One region of the Sphingomonas sp. CFBP 13733 genome, then DNA from elsewhere that is predicted to be linked to it. Evidence: riboswitches for the same ligand, from Rfam matches in the RefSeq annotation. Region 1 holds a riboswitch; the other holds the start of a gene.
The links. A riboswitch is a leader RNA that binds a small molecule or an ion and turns the genes downstream of it on or off. The one in region 1 is predicted to bind thiamine pyrophosphate.
Positions count from the first base shown of each region.

Region 2: another riboswitch for thiamine pyrophosphate. It lies ahead of IFT71_RS08820 (TonB-dependent receptor domain-containing protein); the one in region 1 lies ahead of thiC (phosphomethylpyrimidine synthase ThiC).

Region 1 covers NZ_JACYUP010000003.1:454,206-464,834, forward strand. The annotation lists gene IFT71_RS21710 (hypothetical protein) at 282-410, shown strand; gene IFT71_RS10710 (YbhB/YbcL family Raf kinase inhibitor-like protein) at 454-1,092, opposite strand; gene IFT71_RS10715 (hypothetical protein) at 1,085-1,636, opposite strand; gene IFT71_RS21715 (hypothetical protein) at 1,805-1,930, shown strand; gene IFT71_RS10720 (alkylphosphonate utilization protein) at 1,956-2,261, shown strand; gene thiC (phosphomethylpyrimidine synthase ThiC) at 2,315-4,237, opposite strand; TPP riboswitch at 4,277-4,384, opposite strand; gene IFT71_RS10730 (MipA/OmpV family protein) at 4,473-5,336, opposite strand; gene IFT71_RS21430 (DUF2141 domain-containing protein) at 5,406-5,855, opposite strand; partial or broken gene IFT71_RS21435 (sterol desaturase family protein) at 5,761-6,119, opposite strand; gene IFT71_RS10740 (hypothetical protein) at 6,538-6,957, shown strand; gene IFT71_RS10745 (GNAT family N-acetyltransferase) at 7,130-7,723, opposite strand; gene crtY (lycopene beta-cyclase CrtY) at 7,957-9,123, shown strand; gene IFT71_RS10755 (phytoene desaturase) at 9,120-10,598, shown strand.
Region 2 covers NZ_JACYUP010000003.1:71,313-81,941, forward strand. The annotation lists gene IFT71_RS08800 (copper resistance system multicopper oxidase) at 1-468, shown strand, start outside; gene IFT71_RS08805 (copper resistance protein B) at 465-1,631, shown strand; gene pnuC (nicotinamide riboside transporter PnuC) at 1,562-2,179, opposite strand; gene IFT71_RS08815 (phosphotransferase enzyme family protein) at 2,176-3,327, opposite strand; gene IFT71_RS08820 (TonB-dependent receptor domain-containing protein) at 3,342-5,654, opposite strand; TPP riboswitch at 5,725-5,813, opposite strand; gene IFT71_RS08825 (FadR/GntR family transcriptional regulator) at 5,978-6,700, shown strand; gene IFT71_RS08830 (outer membrane beta-barrel protein) at 6,908-8,152, shown strand; gene IFT71_RS08835 (SLBB domain-containing protein) at 8,163-8,981, shown strand; gene IFT71_RS08840 (glycoside hydrolase family 5 protein) at 9,262-10,344, shown strand; gene IFT71_RS08845 (ATP-binding protein) at 10,454-10,629, shown strand, end outside.

The sequences.
Region 1 (10,629 bases):
GCGCAAAATCCCAACCGCTGCGGGGGTGCCACGAAAAACCGCGCTGTTTCAACCGGATACGGAACTGGCACGGGGTGTGCAAAGCAGGGGATATCGGCAGCCGGATGGTCCGGACGCCGCCATCACCGAAGGGAAGCCACCATGTCCTCGATCCATTTCGAATCCGCCAAGCGCATCCTCCTCTCGTTCGCCGGGGCGCTGGTCTTCGCCGGCATCGCGATCAGCGCAGCGACGCCGATCATCCCGATCGCGTGATCCGGCCTGACTGCGGAGACTGCATCATGCTTCATCACCTCCATCGCGGCCAATACCGGCCCGACCGCCTGCGGGACAGCGGCCTGCTCGTCGGCATCGTCGCCTTCTCGACCACGGTCCTGCTGATCGCGACCCACGCCGCAGCATTCGCCTGACCGGCAGCGTGGCGGATCCCTGCCCGCCACGTGCGGGTCGCGGTCAGGCCGGCATGGCCGATGAAGCGGGGCCGACGGGCGCGGCCTCCTCGCGCGAATAGGTCCCGATCAGCAACCCCGCCGCGAGCACATGCCCCGACATCGCCTCGACCAGCGCGGTACGGCCTGGCGACACGCCCGGATCGCCCAGCGCCGCATCGAGCGCGAAAAGCTGGAAGGCGTAACGATGTTCGCCATGCCCGGTCGGCGGATCGGGCGGCAGCCAGCCTTCGCGCAGATAGGAATTGCGCCCGACATCGCCGTCGGGCGTCCCTGCGCCGTCGGCCGTGATCGCACCTTCGGCCAGTCGCAGCCGATCGGCAGCGATATGCCAGACGATCGCGTGAACCAGCGGCTGCGGAGTCGGCGCATCCGCATCCTCGACGATCAGCGCGAGCGCGGCGGTGCCCGCCGGCGGCGCACTCCAGAGCAGCGGCGGCGACACCCCGTCACCATCGGCAGTGAACCGCGGCGGCAACCGCCCCTCATGCGCAAAGGCGGGGCTGGTCAGGTCGAGCGTCGCGAACCCGGTGCCGGCCTGCGCGCCCGACCCGAGAGCGGAGCGGGCGATCACCAGCGCTTCTGCACCAGCGCGCAATCCTTTAAGTGCGTGGCCGAGCCAGGCAGGCATGTGTTCAAGCATCGTTTCCACCCTCCGAAGGACAGGCGCCGGGGCGCAGGACCGGTGCGCCATCGGCATACCAGCGGCTCTGGTCCTGCATCGTGCCGGCATCATGATAACAGGCCTGCGCCGTGCCACCCGCCGGATCGATTGCGACCATCCAGTTGTGATCACCACAATTATGCGCCTCGCACCCCCAGGAGGCGATGCGCCGGCCCCGTTGGAAGATCGGCGTCTGCGGTCCCGAGCGTCCGCGGATCAGCGACCGCAGCCGCGCATCGTCGACCACCGCGAGCAACCCGCCGGCCACCTCGGTGCGATCGAAGAAATCGACGCCATCGACCGCGTCATGCGGATATTTGCCGACATAAGCGGTGAGCGGCGTGGTCTGCGCCTGCCCCGCCACGGGGGTCGGCGTCCGCGTGGCAGGCGGCGTGAAATTGGTGACCGCAGCAGTCTGCTGAGGATCGTCGCCCGCACTGCAGCCTGAAACGGCCATGGCAAGCATTGCCATCCCCGCACGCAGCGACAGGGTAATCGGCGCAGCCCCGGATCCGATATGCATCGCAGCCCCCTCATGCTCTTTTCATCCCAACGCGCCGACCGGGCCGAGGTTGCCCGCGATGCCCGCACTGCCGGGGCGACTCGATGATCCGAATCTACGGGTATGCGCGAGTGCAAGCGTGTATCGTCGCCGTCCCGGGGCGCTCCGTCCCGCCGGAAGGGCAGCATCATGGCCAAGAGCCAGAAGAAATCGAACAAGGAAGTCCGCAAGCCCAAGGCCGAGAAGGAGCCCAAGGCGAACGCGTCGAACCCGACGACCAAGGGCAAGCCCGTCGAGATGACGACGCTCAAGTGATCCGGCACGAAACAGGACGATGACGATGGCGGACGACGATTACGTCTATGACGAGGCCAGCGGCGAATGGGTCGCCGCCGACGCCGCATCCACGACCCGCGCGGCGGACGACGACACGGTCGTGGTCCGCGACTCGGTCGGCAACGTGCTGGCGGACGGCGACCAGGTGACGCTGATCAAGGACCTGACCGTCAAGGGCGCGGGCCAGACGCTCAAGCGCGGCACGCTGATCAAGGCGATCCGCCTGACCGGTGACGCGCAGGAGATCGATTGCCGCTACGAGGGGATCAAGGGTCTGGTGCTGCGCGCGGAATTCGTGCGCAAGCGGTAACGGACGTACCCCTTATCCTCCCCCTGGCGGGGGAGGATAAGGGGTGTGGCGGATCAGACGTCCGCGGGGAGGTAGATCTCGCTGCCCTTCTCGCGGAACCTCTCGCTCATTTTCGCCATGCCCTTTTCCGCGTCGGCATGCGCACCCTTGGCGAAGATCGCGCGGTTGGCGTCGGTCTGATCGACATCGGCCGCTAGGAACGTGTCGGCCGGGCCATTCTGTTTCGCGGCGAAGTCCCTCACCTCCTGCGTGATCTTCATCGAGCAGAATTTGGGACCGCACATCGAACAGAAATGCGCGGTCTTGGCGCCTTCTGCGGGGAGCGTCTGGTCGTGATATTGCTCGGCCGTATCGGGGTCGAGGCTCAGGTTGAACTGGTCGCGCCAGCGGAATTCGAAGCGCGCGCGGCTCAACGCATCGTCGCGCATCTGCGCGGCAGGGTGACCCTTGGCGAGGTCGGCGGCGTGTGCGGCGAGCTTGTAGGTGACGACGCCGACCTTCACGTCGTCGCGGTCGGGCAAGCCCAGATGCTCCTTGGGCGTGACGTAGCAAAGCATCGCGGTGCCGTACCAGCCGATCTGCGCCGCGCCGATGCCGCTGGTGATATGGTCATAACCCGGCGCGATGTCGGTGGTGAGCGGCCCCAAGGTATAGAAGGGCGCCTCGCCGCAGACCTCGAGCTGCTTTTCCATGTTTTCCTTGATCTTGTGCATCGGCACATGGCCGGGGCCCTCGATCATCACCTGAACGTCGCTCTTCCAGGCGCGGTGGGTCAGTTCGCCGAGCGTGTAGAGCTCGCTGAACTGCGCCTCGTCGTTCGCGTCGGCGATGCTGCCGGGGCGCAGCCCGTCGCCGAGCGAATAGGCGATGTCATACGCCTTCATGATCTCGGTGATCTCGTCGAAGCGCTCGTAGAGGAAGCTCTCCTTGTGGTGGCTGAGGCACCATTTCGCCATGATCGAGCCGCCGCGCGAGACGATGCCGGTGACCCGCTTGGCGGTCATCGGGATATAGGCGAGGCGCACGCCGGCGTGGATCGTAAAGTAATCCACGCCCTGCTCCGCCTGTTCGATCAGCGTGTCGCGGAAGATTTCCCAGGTCAGATCCTCGGCGACGCCGCCGACCTTTTCGAGCGCCTGGTAGATCGGCACGGTGCCGATCGGCACGGGGCTGTTGCGCAGGATCCATTCGCGCGTGTCGTGGATGTTGCGGCCGGTGCTGAGGTCCATCACCGTGTCCGCGCCCCAGCGGATCGACCAGACGAGCTTGTCGACCTCGGCGGCGACGTTCGACGCGACTGCGGAGTTGCCGATATTGGCGTTGATCTTGACCAGGAAGTTGCGGCCGATCGCCATCGGCTCGGATTCGGGGTGGTTGACGTTGTTGGGGATGATCGCGCGGCCGCGTGCGACCTCGTCGCGGACGAATTCGGGGGTGACGAAGTCGGGGATCGACGCACCGAAGCTCTCGCCGTCGCGCTTATACTCTTTCAGCATCGCGCGGCCGAGATTCTCCCGCGTCGCGACATATTCCATCTCGGGCGTGATGATGCCACGGCGTGCGTAATGCATTTGGCTGACATTGGCGCCAGCCCTGGCGCGCAACGGGCGCTTGATGCTGCCGGGAAATTGCGGGACGCCGTCCGAGCGGTCGGGGCCGAGCTGGCCATTATCCTCGGGCCGGATCTCGCGCGCGTCGTAGCTCTCGACGTCGCCGCGCGCCTCGATCCACTGGCGGCGGAGTTGCGGCAGGCCGGCGTTGATGTCGATCGTCGCCCTGGGGTCGGTGTACGGACCGCTGGTGTCGTAGACCCGCAAGGGCGGCTCGGAACAGCTCGGGTCGAGCACGATCTCGCGCATCGCGACGCGGACGTCGGGGCTGGAGGGCACCGCGACATGAACCTTCCGCGAGCCGCGTATCGGGCCGGTGGTGACGCCGATATCGGCGGTCGGGATGCGGGGATCGTAATCGGCCATGCGCTTGCTCCTAAAGGTCTCGGAGCAAGGCATGCGGTTCTGTGGCGACCGCTCCCTCCCTCCGCCGGTATCAACCGGATCAGGTTCAGCGGGTCGAAGGCTCCTGCCTTCCTCTCAAGCGCGGATCGGCGCTCCCCCGGGGTAGGGCGAGCATAGGCGCAACAGACGGGGGCGCAAACGAAAAACCCCGCGCGGTCGGGCCGCACGGGGTTTCGGGTCGATCGGCGGGTTGCGATCAGAAGGTGTAGGTCAGGCCCACCGCGCCGAGCCACTGGTCGGCATCGCCGACGTCCGCGACGATCGGGCTGTCCTTGTACTTGCCGAGCATGCGGCCATAGAGCACGCCCGCGCCGACGCCGAACCCACGGCGCAGATCGCCCGACAGGCTCTGCAACGCGAAGGCGGAGACGTTGACCCGGCGGAAACCGCTGTCGTTGATGTCATAGGTGCGCAGACCGCTGTTGATCGTGCCGATCGGCGTGACCGCGGCATAGGTCCGGCCAAAGCCCTTGCCTGCATAATCCGCCGACAGGCCGAAGGCGACCAGGGTGCGGACCGACAGCGGCGTCGTGTAGTTGACCTGTGGGGTGATGACATAGCTGTCGTGCGTGCCCGACACGTCGTGGATATAGGCGACGCGCGCGGTCAGCGTGTCGTAATCGCTGGTGATGACGCCGGTCTTGCCGATGCCGACGAAGCCGCCGACTTCATAGGCCGTGTCGATCTTGCCGAGCGCGCGGACCTGCCGGTTGTCGACCCGGCCCGTGCGATCGGTGCGGACGGCGGCGATAACGCCGACTTCGTAGTTGATCCCGACGGACCCGGTATTGGGGATCAGGTTCACATAGAGCTGCGTACCGCGTGTGAAGAAGTCATGGCCACGGACCGTACCGATCGCGACCGCGCCGGGGGTGAAGCTGTTGCTGTCCGCACCCTCGTAATCGGGAAGCGACGCGACGCCGAGACCGAGCGTGATGCGGTTGTTGTCGGCGGGATCGGTGATTGGCGGGGTCGGATTGGGATCCGTCTGCGCAAGTGCCGGCGTGGCGAGGGCGACTGCCGCGGTTGCGGCAGTCAGAACGAGTGAGAATGCGCGCAAGGACGGGCTCCGGACAAAAAGGTTCCACCGCGCAACGCGGGGCAACCCCATTCGGTCCGTTGCAATCCGTCAGAAGATGTAACGCATCCTGACCTGTTGCATTTCGGCATCACCGGCGAGCATGAACCGTGCCGCGGAAAAGCGCGGCGGTCCGAAGCGTACCGCGGCGTTGTTCGAGAAACCATAGCCCTCGCGCGGGATACCCGCGATCGTGTCGAGCTTGGAGTTGCTGTTCTCGTCATGGATGATCGCCAGCGCATAGCCACGCTGCGGCAGGCCCGGAAAGCTCGTCGTCCGGACCGCGGCGGGCAGGGTCCGGGTCAGTGCCTTGGCATCGTCGACACAGGCGGGGAAATTGTCGGGGTCGGCGGTCAGGCAGATACGGATCAAGCCCTTGGCCGAGCGAAGATTGTCGACCTCGACGTCGAGCCGCGTGACCGGGCTCGCTGCCGCCAGAACGGCCCAGACGGCGGCCGCCGCCAGCACGCGCGGCAGCCTTGGCATGCGAGCTGCCCGCATCGCCGTGCTCCCGGTCGGTGCCGCAGAGCCGATCCCAGAACCGGAAAATGAGCTCATAATTGCACCTGTATCGTTCATGATGTGGCTGATGGTGGCTGGCCGTGATCAGCCATGTCCCCAATGCTCCCCTCCACATGAACCGGGGAAAAACCTCCCGGCCCATCGGATTGGCCCCCTCCATAACGGTCATGACCGTCAGAGCCAAACCGAGCGCACCGCCAGGGTCGGAATCGCAATGACCCGTAGCGGAATTATCACAGCGCCGGGACCGGATCGAACGCCGTTGCCATTCAGACCCTCGGTCGACCACGCCCGGCCGGTGCTCCACCTGTTTGCACTGACTCTAGTCTATCGCCCCCGCAAAATGATCGAAACCGGCGGCATCCGGGTACGCGGCTGCAAAGCACGACGGCCTGTGCGCCTGCAAACCTAACGCCGCCCCATTCTATGTCGGAACACCGGACCCTTATCATATCTTTATCGATTTTACAGAATTCAGCGCCACGAATTCATCTATCGAACTTTATTTGACGCCTCCCAATGTGATATTTTTTTTCAGGTCAACAGATTTGAGACCCTGATAGCAGAACATTGCTCCATTACGACGATATCGCCTGTTTGAAAGTCCGACGCCATGTCAGAGACAGGCCATCTCGATACTATAAATTTAGGAGATGAGTATATGGCAACCATCAACATCATGATTGCTGTGGATGTGGAAACAGCTCAGTCGACGGCCAGTGGCCAGACCATCACCCAAGGTCTGTATATGATCGACACAACGGGCTATGAAGGCACGTCCGAGGGTGGCAACGAGTTGACGACGCCGTGCAACGCCGGTGACGTCTTGGTGTGGACCGTCTATCCCATCAATCCCGCCCATAATATCGCAATCACCGGGTTTACCGGTCAATGCACGCAGAACCCGCCGAATAGTGTATTCCAGAAGCTTGAAAAACAGACGACGCCCGCGGGCGTTATCTATTGGACCTGTGTGATCAACAACGGCACAGCAACGGGGTCCTACCAGTACAGCGTCGTCTTCTCGATGTCGGGCAAGACTTACAGCTATGACCCGTTCATCAAGGTCCCGGCGAACTGATCGCCAGCGCGTAAACATGGGCATGTGCGCTCCCGGCTGATCCGGAAATGAGCGCGCGCCGCACATGGTGCCGGGCAGCAGCGACGACTTGCGGCTGCCCGGTACCGTAAAAACCCGCGCAGTTCCTCGGCCAGCATCGCTCGACCTGTCCGCCGAGCGTCCGGAACCGAGGTCAGGCGCGCCGGTCGAGGATCAGGATCGGCGCGTCACGATAACGACCCTCGATGCGCAGGCGGTAGCCGAGGCGCTCGGCGAGGCGGAGCGAGGGCGCGTTGCGGCGGTCGATGATGCAGGTCGTCGCGGCGATGCGCGGGTCGGCCCAGGCCAGGACCGCCGCCATCGCCTCCGACGCATAACCCTGTCCCTGCGCGTCGCCGGTCAGCGTCCAGCCCATTTCGGGGCCGATCGCACCGGGACCGTCGATCGGCGGCAGGATCGCGCGCCGCGCTTCGATCAGACCCATCTCGCCGATCAGCCGGCCGGTCACAGTCTCGCGCACGATCCAGCTGCCATAGCCGAACACGGTCCACTGCCCGATCGAGCGGAGCAACCGGATCCACACCTCCTCGCGACTACGCGGCGTGCCGCCGATCATCGCATAGACGCGGGCGTCGGCCCACATCGCGGCGCAGTCGTCGAGATCGGCAGGGACATGGCCGCTCAGCGTCAGGCGCGCCGTTGCCAGCGTCGGCGCCTGGGGGTGGCGGGGGTCGGGATCGCCGGCGTGCGGTGCTGGCGAAGCGTCGGTCGGATGTGTGGGGGGCATGGCGGCTCCGGATCTGGCATGGACATAGTGGCGGAGATGGCGGCGGCGCGCCATGCCCGACCTGACGTCCCCCGTCCCTCCGTGTCGGGTGCGCGATGGCAGCGGACGACTGGCGCGCGGCGGATCGCGGCGGTGGCGGAAGAGGCGGCCGGGCCGGCAATGCAGGTTGTCTTCGCGCGCGATTGGGCGGGAAAGGCTGTTTTCGCAGGCGCCGGTTTGCGCTAGTCGGAGCCATGGCATCGACGATCTCCTGCGACGTCGCGATCGTTGGCGCGGGCCTGGCCGGCGGGATGATCGCGCTGGCGCTCAAAGCGAAGCATCCGGCGCTCGACGTGCGGCTGGTCGATGCCGCCCCGACGGTCGGCGGCAATCACCTCTGGTCGTTCTTCGACAGCGACGTCGCGGCGGCGGACCGCTGGATCGTCGCGCCGCTCGTGGTGCATGGCTGGCAGGGCTATGACGTGCGCTTTCCAGGGCATGCGCGGACCATCGACGCGCGTTACAATTCGATCGAGAGCGTCCAGCTCGACCGCGAAGTACGCCGCGTCCTGCCGCCGCACGCGCTGATGCTCGACCGCAAAGTCAGCGGCGCGAGCGCGACCGCGGTGGTGCTGAGCGACGGCGACCGGATCGAAGCGACCGGGGTGATCGACGCGCGCGGGCCGGGCGACCTTACGCTGCTCGATCTGGCGTGGCAGAAATTCCTCGGACGCGAACTGCTGCTCGACGCGATGCACAAGGCGCCGCGGCCGATGGTGATGGATGCGGGCGTCGAACAGCTCGACGGCTATCGTTTCGTCTATTGCCTGCCGTTCAAGGCGCGGCGGATGTTCGTCGAAGACACCTATTACAGCGACACGCCCGATCTCGATCTGCCCGTGCTGCGCGACCGGATCGACGCCTATGTCGCCGAGCGCGGCTGGTCGGTGAAGCGGATCGAACGCGAGGAATCGGGCGTCCTGCCGGTCGCGATGGGCGGCGATTTCGAGGCCTATTGGCGCTCGACCGGGGCGCGTGTCGCCAAGGCGGGGATGCGCGCGGGGATGTTCCACCCGACCACCGGCTATTCGCTGCCCGATGCGGTGCGGACCGCGTCGATGATCGCGGCGCTGGGGGATTTCTCGGGCGCGCGGCTGCACGACGCGACCTATGCGATGGCGCAGGCGACGTGGAAGAGCCGCGGTTTCTACCGGATGCTCGACACGATGCTATTCCGCGCGGCGGAGCCCGAGGAACGCTACCGGATCCTCGAGCGCTTCTATCGCCTCTCCCCTTCGCTGATAGGCCGTTTCTATGCCGGACGTTCGACCATGACCGACAAGGCGCGGATCCTGACCGGCAAGCCCCCCGTCCCCATCGTGCGCGCCGTCCGCGCCATCGCAGGCAGTATGAGATCATGAAGACAGCTATCGTCATCGGCGCAGGGTTTGGCGGGCTGGCGCTCGCGATCCGGCTGCAATCCGCAGGCGTCCAGACGACCATCGTCGAGAGCCGCGACAAGCCGGGCGGGCGTGGCTATTACTGGGAGCGCGACGGCTTCACCTTCGATGCCGGCCCGACCGTCATCACCGATCCCGATTGCCTGCGCGAACTATGGGCGCTGAGCGGGCACGACATGAGCGCGGACGTGACGCTCGACCCGGTGCTGCCCTTCTACCGGCTGAACTGGGCAGACGGGACGAATTTCGATTATACCAACGACGATACGCAGATGCGGGCGGAGATCGAGAAGCTGCACCCGGGCGACTGGGCGGGCTATGAGAAGTTCCTCGCCTATTCCGCCGGCGTGTTTCACGAAGGCTATGAGAAGCTCGGCCATGTCGCGTTTCTCGACTTCGGGTCGATGATCAAGGCGGCGCCGGCACTGGCGAAATACCAGGCCTGGCGCTCGGTCTATTCAATCGTGTCGAGCTTCGTGAAGTCCGAGAAGCTGCGCGAGGCGCTCTCGTTCCACACGCTGCTGGTCGGCGGCAATCCGATGACGACCAGCGCGATCTATGCCCTGATCCACAAGCTGGAGCGCGACGGCGGCGTGTGGTTCGCGCGCGGCGGCACCAACCGGCTGGTCGCGGCGCTGGTGACCCAGTTCGAGCGACTGGGCGGCGTGCTGCGGCTCGACGACCCGGTCACCTCGATCGAGACGCTGGGCGACCGCGCGACCGGGGTCACGACGGCGAGCGGCTGGTCGGGCCAGGCGGATGCGGTGGCGGCGAACAGCGACATCATGCACACCTATCGCGACCTGCTGGCGACGTCGCGCAGCGGACAGCGGACCAAGGCGTCGCTCGAGCGCAAGAAGTACAGCCCGTCGCTGTTCGTCGTGCATTTCGGGATCAAGGGCACGTGGCCCGGCATTCCGCACCACATGATCCTGTTCGGGCCGCGCTATAAGGGGCTGCTGTCGGACATTTACGATCACGGCGTGCTGGCGGAAGATTTCTCGCTTTATCTCCACCACCCGACTGTCACCGACCCCAGCCTGGCGCCGGAGGGGCATTCGACCTTCTACGCGCTCGCGCCGGTGCCGCATCTCGGCAAGTTCCCGGTCGACTGGGACGAGATCGGCCCGATCCTGGAGAAGCGGATCCTTGACGAGATCGGCCGGCGGTTGATCCCGGACATCCACGACCGGATCGTGACCAAGTTCAGCTATGCGCCGAAGGATTTCGCGCAGGATCTGAACGCCCATCTGGGCTCGGCCTTCTCGCTCGAGCCGGTGCTGACGCAGAGCGCCTATTTCCGCGTGCACAACCGCGACGATCATATCCCGAACCTGTACTTCGTCGGCGCAGGGACTCACCCGGGGGCGGGGATTCCCGGCGTCGTCGGGAGTGCGAAGGCGACGGCGCGGTTGATGCTTGAGGGCGAGCAGTAAGGGTTTGTTCACGCGGAGACGCGGAGGCGCG
Region 2 (10,629 bases), 380 kb from region 1:
CCACAGGGCCTGAGCAACACCGGCCACACGGTGCTCGTGTACCGCGATCTCGTCGCGCTCGAGCGCAATACCGACCTGCGCGCGCCGACGCGGCAGCTGCAGATCCACCTGACCGGCAACATGGAACGCTATATGTGGGCGTTCGACGGCGTGAAACTGAACGAGGTCAAGGCGCCGATCCCGTTCCGCCAGGGCGAACGCGTCCGCGTGACTTTGGTCAACGACACGATGATGGCCCATCCGATCCACCTGCACGGCCATTTCTTCGAGCTGGTGACCGGCCACGGCGATCATTCGCCGCGCAAGCACACGATCAACGTCGCCCCCGGCGGCACCGCGACCTTCGACCTCACCGCCGATGCGGTCGGCGACTGGGCGTTCCATTGCCACATGCTCTACCACATGCACGCGGGCATGATGCAGGTCGTCACCGTCCGCCCTGATAGCGAAGCGGGAGCAGCGGCATGAAGACGCTCGCTTTCTTCCTCGCGACCGTCACGGCCACGCCCGCCGCGGCGCAGATGCATGAGATGCACGGGATGAAGATGCCCGGCATGGCGATGCCCGCCAAACCCGCGCCCAAAAAGCCCGCACCGAAAAAGCTCGCCCCGGCGAAACCCACGCCAAAACACGCGACACGCAAGGCGGCGCCGGCGCGGGCGCGCGCTGCGAAGCCCGCTGCATCGGCAATGCCGGCGATGGACATGTCCCCGACCGCCGCCTGTTCGGCCGAGCATGCCGCAATGGGCCACTGCCAACCCGCCGCCGGCGCGACCACGCCCCCGCCAGCCATGCCAGACGCCGCCTGCTCGCCCGAACACGCCGCGATGGGCCATTGCACCCCGGCCGCGTCTGACGATTCCGCCGCGCCGACAGGCACGAACCAGCCCGCCGGCACCGCACCGCCCCCCGCGCCGCCGACCACGCTGGCGGCGGCACGCTTCTACGATTCCGCGACGATGACGAAGGCCAATCGGATGATGCGCGACGAGCATGGCGGCATGCGCTTCAGCCAGATCCTCTTCAACCTCGCCGAGGTGCAGGTACGCAGCGGTCGCGACGGCTATCGCTGGGACGGCGCGGGCTGGTTCGGCGGCGATATCGATAGGCTGGTCGTCAAGACCGAAGGCGAAGGCGGTTTCGGCGACCGGGTCGAGGCCGCCGAAGTGCAGGCGCTCTATTCGCGCGCGCTCGACCCGTACTGGAACCTGCAGGCCGGCGTCCGCCAGGATCTCGGCGCAGGCGCCAAACGGACCTATGCCGCACTCGGGGTCGAAGGTCTGGCGCCCTATTGGTTCGACGTCGAGGGCACGCTGTTCCTGTCCGACAAGGGCGACGTGCTGGCGCGTGCGGAGGCCTGGTACGACCAGCGCATCACCCAGCGTGCGATCCTCCAGCCGCGTGTCGAGCTGAACCTCGCCGCGCAGGACATGCCCGGCAGCCGGATCGGCGCGGGGCTATCGACGGCGGAGCTCGGCGTGCGGCTGCGCTACGAGATCCGCCGCGAACTCGCGCCCTATGTCGGGCTGTCCTGGGAACGGCGCTACGGTGCCACCGCGCGTTATGCGCGCAGCGATGGCGATAGGACCGGCGGGGTCTCGCTCGCGCTCGGTGTGCGCGCCTGGTTCTGACGCGCCGCCTGCCACTGTCGATAGCCCAGCAGCGCGAGCAGGATCATCGCCGCGTAGAGACCCGCGGTCAGCATCAGGCCCTTCACGACGAACATCCCGACATAGACGATGTCGACGGCGATCCACAGCAGCCAGCTCGCACTGTGCCGCCGCGCGGTCCAATATTGCGCGACGAGGCTGAAGCTGCTCAGCGTCGCATCGATCCAGGGCAGCGCCGCGTCGGTATAGCGGCTCATGACGAACCCGATTCCCAGCGCGGCACCCGCACCGGTGCAAAGCCCCGCCAGCGCGGGGACCGGCCGGAGCGGCACGACGGCGACGTCGCCCGCATCCTGCCGCCCGCGCGTCCAGTTGCGCCACCCATAAACCAGCGCGCCGGCGAACACCGCCTGCAGCATCATGTCCGCATAGAGCCGCACGTCGAGGAACAGCTTGAAGTACAGCGCACAGGCCAGCAAATTGACCGGCCAGCACCACAGCCGCCGCACCGCGGTCAGCCAGATGCCGAGGAAACTGACGGCGACCGCGGCGATCTCGAGCATCGTCATGCGCCGTGCTCCGCATCGGCGATCCGGCGGAGGAACGCCTGCCCCGGCGCGGACAGGAACCACGCCGCATGGCCGATCAGATAACCGTTCCAGGCCAATGCCGCCGCGCTCATGTCGCCGAGCACCCCTGCGAAATACGCGACCTCCGACAAGGCGAATTCGAGATGCACCAGCGGCAGCAGCCGGACGAGCGTCGCCCGGTCCTCCGCACCGAACGCGGTCGTTGCCGCATAGCCCGCCAGCAGCGCGCACGCCGCCTCGGGCTGGCCGATCGCGGCGTCCGCGCCCTGCCCGAGCGCCAGCCAGGCGACACCACTGCGTTCGATCGCAATCGCCACGTCGTGCAGCGCGCAGGTCCGGTCCGCCAGCCCGAAATCGATGACGGTCCGCACGTCCTCCTCCGCCCAGAGCAGGTTGGAGGGATGCCAGTCATTATGCGTCCACAAGGGCGGCTGCGCGGCGAGCCGTGGCTGCAACCCGTCGCCGAGCGCGCCGAACAGCGACGCGAGCTCGCGCCGCCACGGCCGCGGGGCGAGGAACGCGGCGAGCGCCGGCCGCGCCGCGACATAGCGTTCCGCCGCCGCGATTGGATCGGGATCGGGCAGGATGGTGAAGCTCGCGACCAGCGGTTGTGGCGCGCGCGCGGGCGCGGCGAACCCCTGCGACGCGCGGTGCAGCCGGGCCAGTGCCACGCCCGCCGCGTGTGCCTGCGTTAGTGACAGGAACGGCGTCCAGGAGGGCCGGTCGCGATACAGGTCGACGCCGGGGGCCTTGCGATGCAGTTCATAGGTCCAGTCGCCGCGGGCCAGCGCGCCGTTGTCGCTGGGGGCGAGCGTCATGACCTCGGGCACCGTGATGCGCGTCCGCAGGTGCGCGATGAACCGGTGTTCCGCGCCAAGCTGATCGGGCGTCCGCATCCGGCGATGATGGCGCTTGAGCAGGAACATCCCCTGCCCGGTCTCGATCAGCGCTGCCGCGGAGAAGGGCCGCGGCGAATGCCAGTGCACGCGCTCGAGCGGACCGGCGACCGGAAACTGCGCGACCACGGCCGCGGCTTCCTCGGCGGTGATCGCCGGCCAGCTCGGCGCAGCCATGTCAGTGCCCATCCCGTGGACCAGATGCGCCGCCGGCGAGCCCGCGCCGATCATCGCGCGCGCTCCGGTCACAGGCCGCGCGAGATGGTCGCCATGACGGCCGCACCACTCCCGACATAATAGGTCGGCGCAGATCCCGCGATCAGCGTCCCCCCGCGCCCGATCACGTCGCGCGCATTGGTCGAGACCGACTGCACCCCCGCCAGCACGCGCGGATCGGTCACGTTGATCGCGTTCAGCCGCAGGTCGGTCCGCTTGCCATCGAGCATCGACGCCAGATGCACGCCGACCGACAGGTCGAGCGTCGCATAGCCCTTGATGCTCTCGTCGTTGACGAACGTCGCATATTGCCGGCCGACATATTTGACCGCGACACTGCCGAACAACCGTCCGTCGTCATAGGTCCCGCCGCCACCGATCTGCACGGTCGGGCTCGAGACCGCATGCCGGCCGCGGGTCGGCAGATAATCGTCGCCGACCGGCAGGTCGTCGCTGATCCGTGCGCGCAGATATTCGCCCGAGACATAGACGCTGACACCGCGCGCCGGGCGATAGTCGATCTCGGCATCGATCCCGTAGGAGCTCTGTCCCCCGGCATTCAGCGTCGAATTGACCAGCGCGCCGCCATTGTTGATGACCGTCGCCAGCTGGCGGTTGCGGAAATCATAATGGAACCCCGTCACCGATGCGGACAGTGCGGGGCCGATATAGCGATAGCCCAGCTCCTGCGAGACCGCATATTCGTTCTTCAGCGCGGTCGTCCCCGCGCTGACCAGCGCACCGCCCGCATAGCTGTCGTAAAGCGTGAACTCGTTCGGCGTGCGGAAGTTCGTCGTGATGTTGGCGAACAGCTGCTGCCGGTCGTCGATCTCGTAATGCACCGCCGCCCGCGGCAGCGCGGCGAAGCTGTCGAGGCGGACGCGGTCCTGCGGACCCGGCAGGTAGTTGCGCCCGCTGCGCAGCACATTGACGCCCTTGAACCCGATATCGACCGCAAGACGCGGTGTCAGCGTGATATGGTCGGCCAGGAACGCCGCCTTGGTGACGGTCACGGTCCGCTGGTTCTCATAGGCGAGCAGCCGGCCGTCGGCGGTCCGGATCGCCTTTGCGCGATAGCCCCAGCGATCGGCCGGCGCGCCATCGGCACCGACCGCGGTATAGGACTGGACGACGCGGTCGGTGCCGTGATCGAACCACAACCCTGCGGTCAGCCGGTGGATGCCGCGCTCGATCGTCAGCGTGTTGACCGTGCCCACGCGGCGCTGGTCGCCGGTATAATTGCCCAACACCGTCGCGACCCCGTCGACCGCACCCGGCAGCGCGATCGGATCGGCGAGCGGCTCGATACCCAGGAAGTTGCCGGTCGTGCCGAGCTGCGTCCCATAGGGCGAATTGCCGTAGCCGAACTGCAGATAGCTGGTGCTGTCGAGCGTTACCCCCGCGCCCAGCGCCAGATGCACCGGCGCCGACGCATAGAGGTTGCGGAACGGCGCGCGGTAGAGCCGCCAGTAATTGGTGTTGCCCGCGCTGTACCGCGCATCGAAGTTGAAATCGCGTCCCTGCGCGCGCCATTCGGCGAGCGTCGGGCTGCGATAGGTCGACGAGTTCGCGTTGTTGAACGACAGCGCCAGGCTCGCGCGGTTGCCGTTGCCCCATTCGCCGAGCAGCTTGGCATCGACATGCTGGCGCGTGTCATGGCCGGCACCGCGCCAGTTGTTCGCGCGCGTGTTCGAATAGGAGACGAAGGCCCGCAGCCCCGTCTGGCCGATCCGTCCGGTATCGAGCCGGACGAAGCCGCGCCGCGCCGCATAGGATCCGATCGACAGGTCGACGAGCCCGCGCGGCGCCGCACTCGGATCGTCGAGCCAGAGCGACAGCGACCCGCCCGCACCCCCCAGCGTCGGCGACGCGATATCGACCGCGCCCTGCGCCAGCGCGATCCGCTGGAGATTCTCGGTATCGGCGAACTGCGAGGGATAGGCGTAATAATAGCCAATGTCGTTCTGCGGCGCGCCCTCCATCGTCACACCGATCTCGTCCTGCCCCAGCCCGCGCAACGTCAGGCTCGAACTGGTCGACAAGCCGTAAGGATCGCTCGACGCGACGGTCGCGCCGGGCAGGAGGTTGACCAGCTGGAACGCGTTGAGCGTCGGCGCCTGCTTGGTGATGAACGCAGCGGCGATCGCGCTTTCGGATTTGGGCACCGTCTGGTCGGGGAGCAGCCCCTCGGGATCGAGAAGACCGACGACGCGGATATCGACCGGGTCGGCGCCGTCCCGCGCATCCGCCTGCGTCTGCGCGCTGGCGGGGGCGAAGGCCACCACAGCAGCAAGTGCCACTGCCAGCGCGCTGCATGCAACACGGGGCGGCCGGCCCGTCATCAGGTCAAATCGAAGGATCATCACGGTCTTGCGTCCACTCCACACGGAGGGACGACGGACGCGCCGCCAGCCCTCCCTACGCCGGTATCAACCGGATCAGGTTCAGCGGGTCATGGGCTGCAGCCCACCTCTCAGCCGCGCGTCAGCGGCCCCCCGGGGAGCGCGCCGTCTAGGCGGTTCGGTCCTCCGGCGATAGCGTTATTGCCCGTTTGCCCGTCCGCAGCGCCTTCCCGGCACACGCGCGGCAGAATTATATGACAATCCACCCCGCCCAGAGGCTTGCAGTGGGTGACAGCCGGACCGGTTTGCGCCACACAGGCTTTATGGAGCGTGTGCTGACCGACGTCGTTGCCCTGGAGAATCGGGATCTGGGACGGAACCTTACGCATGGCATGCTCGACCTGCTCGGCAAGGCCATCGTGACCGGCCAATATACGGATCGGCCATTCCCCACCGAGGCGGAGATCGCGGTGGCGCATGGCGTCAGCCGATCGGTGACCCGTGAGGCGGTCAAGATGCTGACCGCCAAGGGACTGGTCAGCGCGCGCCCGCGACAGGGCACGATCGTGCAGCCATCGAGCAGCTGGAACCTGTTCGACACCGATGTGCTGCGCTGGCTGCTCGACCGCAAATTCTCGGTCGAGCTGCTCCAGCAGTTCAACCAGCTGCGGATCGGGATCGAACCCGAAGCGGCGGCGCTCGCGGCGCTGTACCACACCGAACAGGACATGGTCGCGATCGAGGCGGGGCTGGCGCGGATGGCCGCGGCTGAGCGCAGCTATGACGATCCACTCGACGCGGACATCGCGTTCCACGTCGCCGTCCTGCGCGCGTCGCGCAACCCCTTCTACGCACAGTTCCAGTCGGTGGTCGAAACCGCGCTGCGCACCTCGATCCGCTTCACCAACCGGATCAAGGGGCGCAGCGCGAACATCGCCGACCATGCCGCGGTCGCCGTCGCGATCGCCGCGCGCGATGCCGATGGTGCGCGCGACGCGATGCGACGCCTGATCGGCGACGTTCTCAGCCTGATCGCCGAGGCCTGACACCCGAATCGTCGCGACCCGGTGTACGATCAAGGGACAGCACCGTGCGACGCCGTCACTCGACCTGATCGCGCTTTTCACTTATCGAGACGCGGTGCCCTTGGGCCCGGTGCCGCGAGTCGAGATTTGACAAGCGCCGGAATAGCTCGAAGGACGAAATGCGACCGCGCATCATGCGGGTAGCAATTGAAAACATGACGGGAAACAATGCGAAGGGCTCGAGACGAGCGAACTGCACGGATCGGCAAGGTCGCGCTCGCGGCGGCCATGACCGGCGGTTTGGTGAGCGGTGCGCAGGCACAGACGGTCAACGTCAACACACCCGTCAGCGTGCCCGTCGCGGGCAATGTCGACCGGTTTCGTGTCGTGCCGGTGATCACCAGTGTCTATGACAGCAACGTGCTGCGTCTCAACGACGCGCGCGGGAGCGGGCCGCGCGACAATATCCGCGTTTCGCCGGCGTTGGCGGTCGATCTGAACCGCATCTTCGGCCGCACCCGCGTCACCGCCGGCGGCACGGTCGGCTATGATTTCAACACCCGGTTCAGCGGCCTCGATCGTGAGCGGATCAACCTGACCTCGAGCGTGACGACCCCGGTCGGCGCGCCCTGCAGCGTGACCGGCAGCGCGGCGCTCGAACGCGCGCAGTTCGATCTCGGCGACACCAACACCGTGGTGACCGAGAGCTTCCTGCGCCAGGTCTATGACGTCGGCGCGAGTTGCCGCGCCGCGGCGGGCTTCTTTCCCGCGGTGGGTGTCAACCGCGTGTCGCTCACCAACAGCAGCCGCAAGGTTCTGGACACGAACCAGTCCGCGCTGCGCGCGGGGATCGGCTATGGGCGGCCCAGCCTCGGGACGCTGCAGCTCATTGGCTCCGTTGCGAAGATCGCGCGCCCGGGTATCGAGGATCTGACCGGGATCGACGATTCGACGATGATCACCGACGTCCAGCTGGTCTTCGAACGTTCGGTCGCGCCGCGCGTCAGCTTCCGGCTAGGCGGCGGCATCACGCATGCCGACCCCAAGCGCGCGGCCGTGCCGTCCTTCAGCGGCCCGTCGTTCGACGCGCAGGTGACGATACGCCCGGTGCCCCGGTTCACGATCGTCGGCTCCGGCCGCCGTGCGGTGCAGAATCAGAGCTCGTTTGGCGCGACCTATATCATCGCCGACAGCTACAACCTCAACGTGTCCTATCTGCTCTCGGCGCGCAGCACCGCCACCCTGTTCGCCCAGCGCGCGCAACGCGATCCGCGCGGCGAGGATCTGGCGCTTACGCTTCAACCACCACGCGGCAAGGACAAGCTGAACCTGGTCGGTGGCAGCTATGCATTCGATTTCCACCGGTCGCTGCGGCTCAGCCTGAGCGTCACGCATCAGCGCCGCACGGCCGACAATGCGATTTACGATTATACGGCCACATCCGCATCGGCGGGTGTCACGGCCCGTTTCTAAGGGGATGATGATGAAGATCCGCATGGCGCATTCGCTTGTTCTGCCGTTGCTCATGGCCGCTACGGCCGCCGGGGCGCAGGTACCAACCGCGCGCCCGACACCCGCGCCGGCGGGTGCCGTACCCAACGACGGCTATCGCCTGGCCCCCGATGACGAGGTCGAGGTGACGATTTTCGGCCAGGGCCCGGGCCAGGTGGTCAAGACGCGCGTCAAGAGCGACGGTACGATCACCCTGCCGTTCCTCGGCGCGGTCCAGGTCCGCAACCAGACCGCGCGCGAACTTGCCGCGGACATCGCCGCCCGGCTGCGGAGCGGCGGCTATTTCGTCAAGCCCGTCGTCAATGTCGAGGTCACGCAGTTCGTCAGCAGCTCGGTGACCGTGTTCGGCGAGGTCGGAACCCCCGGCATCTATCCGCTCGATCTGCAGCTGACCGTCGGCATGACGCTCGCCCGCGCGGGCGGCACGCGTGGGACCAGCGCGGACTATGCGATCCTGAAGCGCGTCGGCGATCCGGTCGAACACCGCATCCTCCTGTCGGACCTCAGCGGCGAATGGAGCGCGGCGACGCTGCTCGAGGCGAAGGACACGCTCTTCGTTCCGGTCGCGCCCGTCATCTATGTCTATGGCCAGGTGAATTCGCCGGGATCCTTCCCGTTGAAGACCGGGATGACGGTTCGCCAGGCGCTGGCCCGCGCCGGTGGTCCGACGCTCGCCGGATCGACGCGGAACGTCACGATCTTCCGCGACGGCGAGAAGTTGAAGAAGGTCGATCTCGACGGCGAACTGAAGGCCGAGGACTCGGTCTTCATCAACGAGAAATGGCTCTGAATCAGTGATCGGCGTCCGGGGGTCGGAATGTCTCGTTTCATGCGATGCCCTGCGCATTCGTCGTCGCCAGGTCTGTTTCGCAACAGCCTGACGTCTGCGGCCACGGCCTGAGAAGAGGGCGCTCCGGCAACGGGGCGCCCTTTTTCATACCCTAGTGCCCCGCCATGTCCCGTGCCGCCAGCGCCGGCGCACCCCGCTACCCGGGCCAGCCGTCGCGATTCCCCCGGCGTTGGTCGTGTGATGCTTGCACGGGTCACCGGCTTGGGTGATGGGCGTGCCGATGCGACATAACGGCCTGTTCATCGCGCTGGGAGGCGCTGCGCTGGTCGCGACGGCCGGCGTTGCGGTCATGATTGCGCCCTCGCGAACCGGTCTACCGATCACGCTCGATCCCGCCGCCGATGCCCCCTCCGCGACTGGGCCGCGCAAGCCTGCGCATCCGCGCTATACCGGCGTCAACATCGCGACGGGCGGCTTTGCCTCGAAGCGCATTCCCGGGCGCTACGGCTTCGACTATTTCTACCCCAAGCCACAGGAGACCGCGCCCTTCGTCGCCGCGGGCATGAACGCGATCCGCGTGCCCGTTCTCTGGGAACGGCTGCAACCGCGGCCCAATGCCCCGATCGACGCCACGGAACTCGCACGGCTCGACGAATCGATCGCGGGGCTCGGCGGGTTCGGCCTGATCATCCTCGACGTGCACAATTACGCCAAATACCGGGGCCAACGGCTCGACCAGATCGACCCGCGCGGCGCGATGCTCGCCGACCTCTGGACCCGCCTCGCCCGCCATTATGCCGGGGACAAGCGTATCGCGTTCGGCGTGATGAACGAACCTAATGGCCTCTCCGCCACCGCGTGGCGACCGATTGCGGAGGCGTCGTTACAGGCGATCCGCGCGACAGGCGCGCGCAATCTGGTGCTCGTCCCGGGGACGAACTGGTCGGGTGCCCATTCCTGGACGAAAGGCAGCGACTCGAACGGCGAAGCGCTGAAAACGCTCGTCGACCCGGCGAACAACATGGCGTTCGAGATGCACCAATATCCGGATGCCGACTCCTCGGGAACGCATCCGGAATGCGTGTCGCCAAAGGCCGCCGCACAGGCATTCGATTCGGCCACCGCCTGGCTGCGCGCCAACAAGACACGGGGATTTCTCGGCGAATTCGGCGCCAGCAGCGACCCGAACTGCCTCGCCGCGCTCGATGCGGTGCTCGGCACACTTGACGCGGGCTCGGACGTCTGGCTCGGTTGGACCTATTGGGCAGGCGGCGCCCTGTGGGGGCCGTATATGTACAGCGTGCAACCCGACAAGACCGGGGACAAACCGCAAATGTCTATCCTGATACGGCACAAATCTTAATGATCACAGGGTATAGTGGCCCCGTGGAGCCGTACGGCAATCCTATTGTGCGTTGCAGCAACGTCGCGTACCCGCTCCCCGGATCGGCAAGGCAGATACAAGAATTATGTTGAAGTCATGGATTGCATCGCTGACGCGCTGGCTGGACGGCCGCGGATGGGCCGAGCCCCCCGTGATCGAGCTGACGCATCGCTACACCCCGCCCGCCGCGCCGGTCGTCGACCTGCCCGCGGATCCCGCCCCGGCAAGCACCGCGACGCGGCTGATCGGCGACCGGCGCAGGAT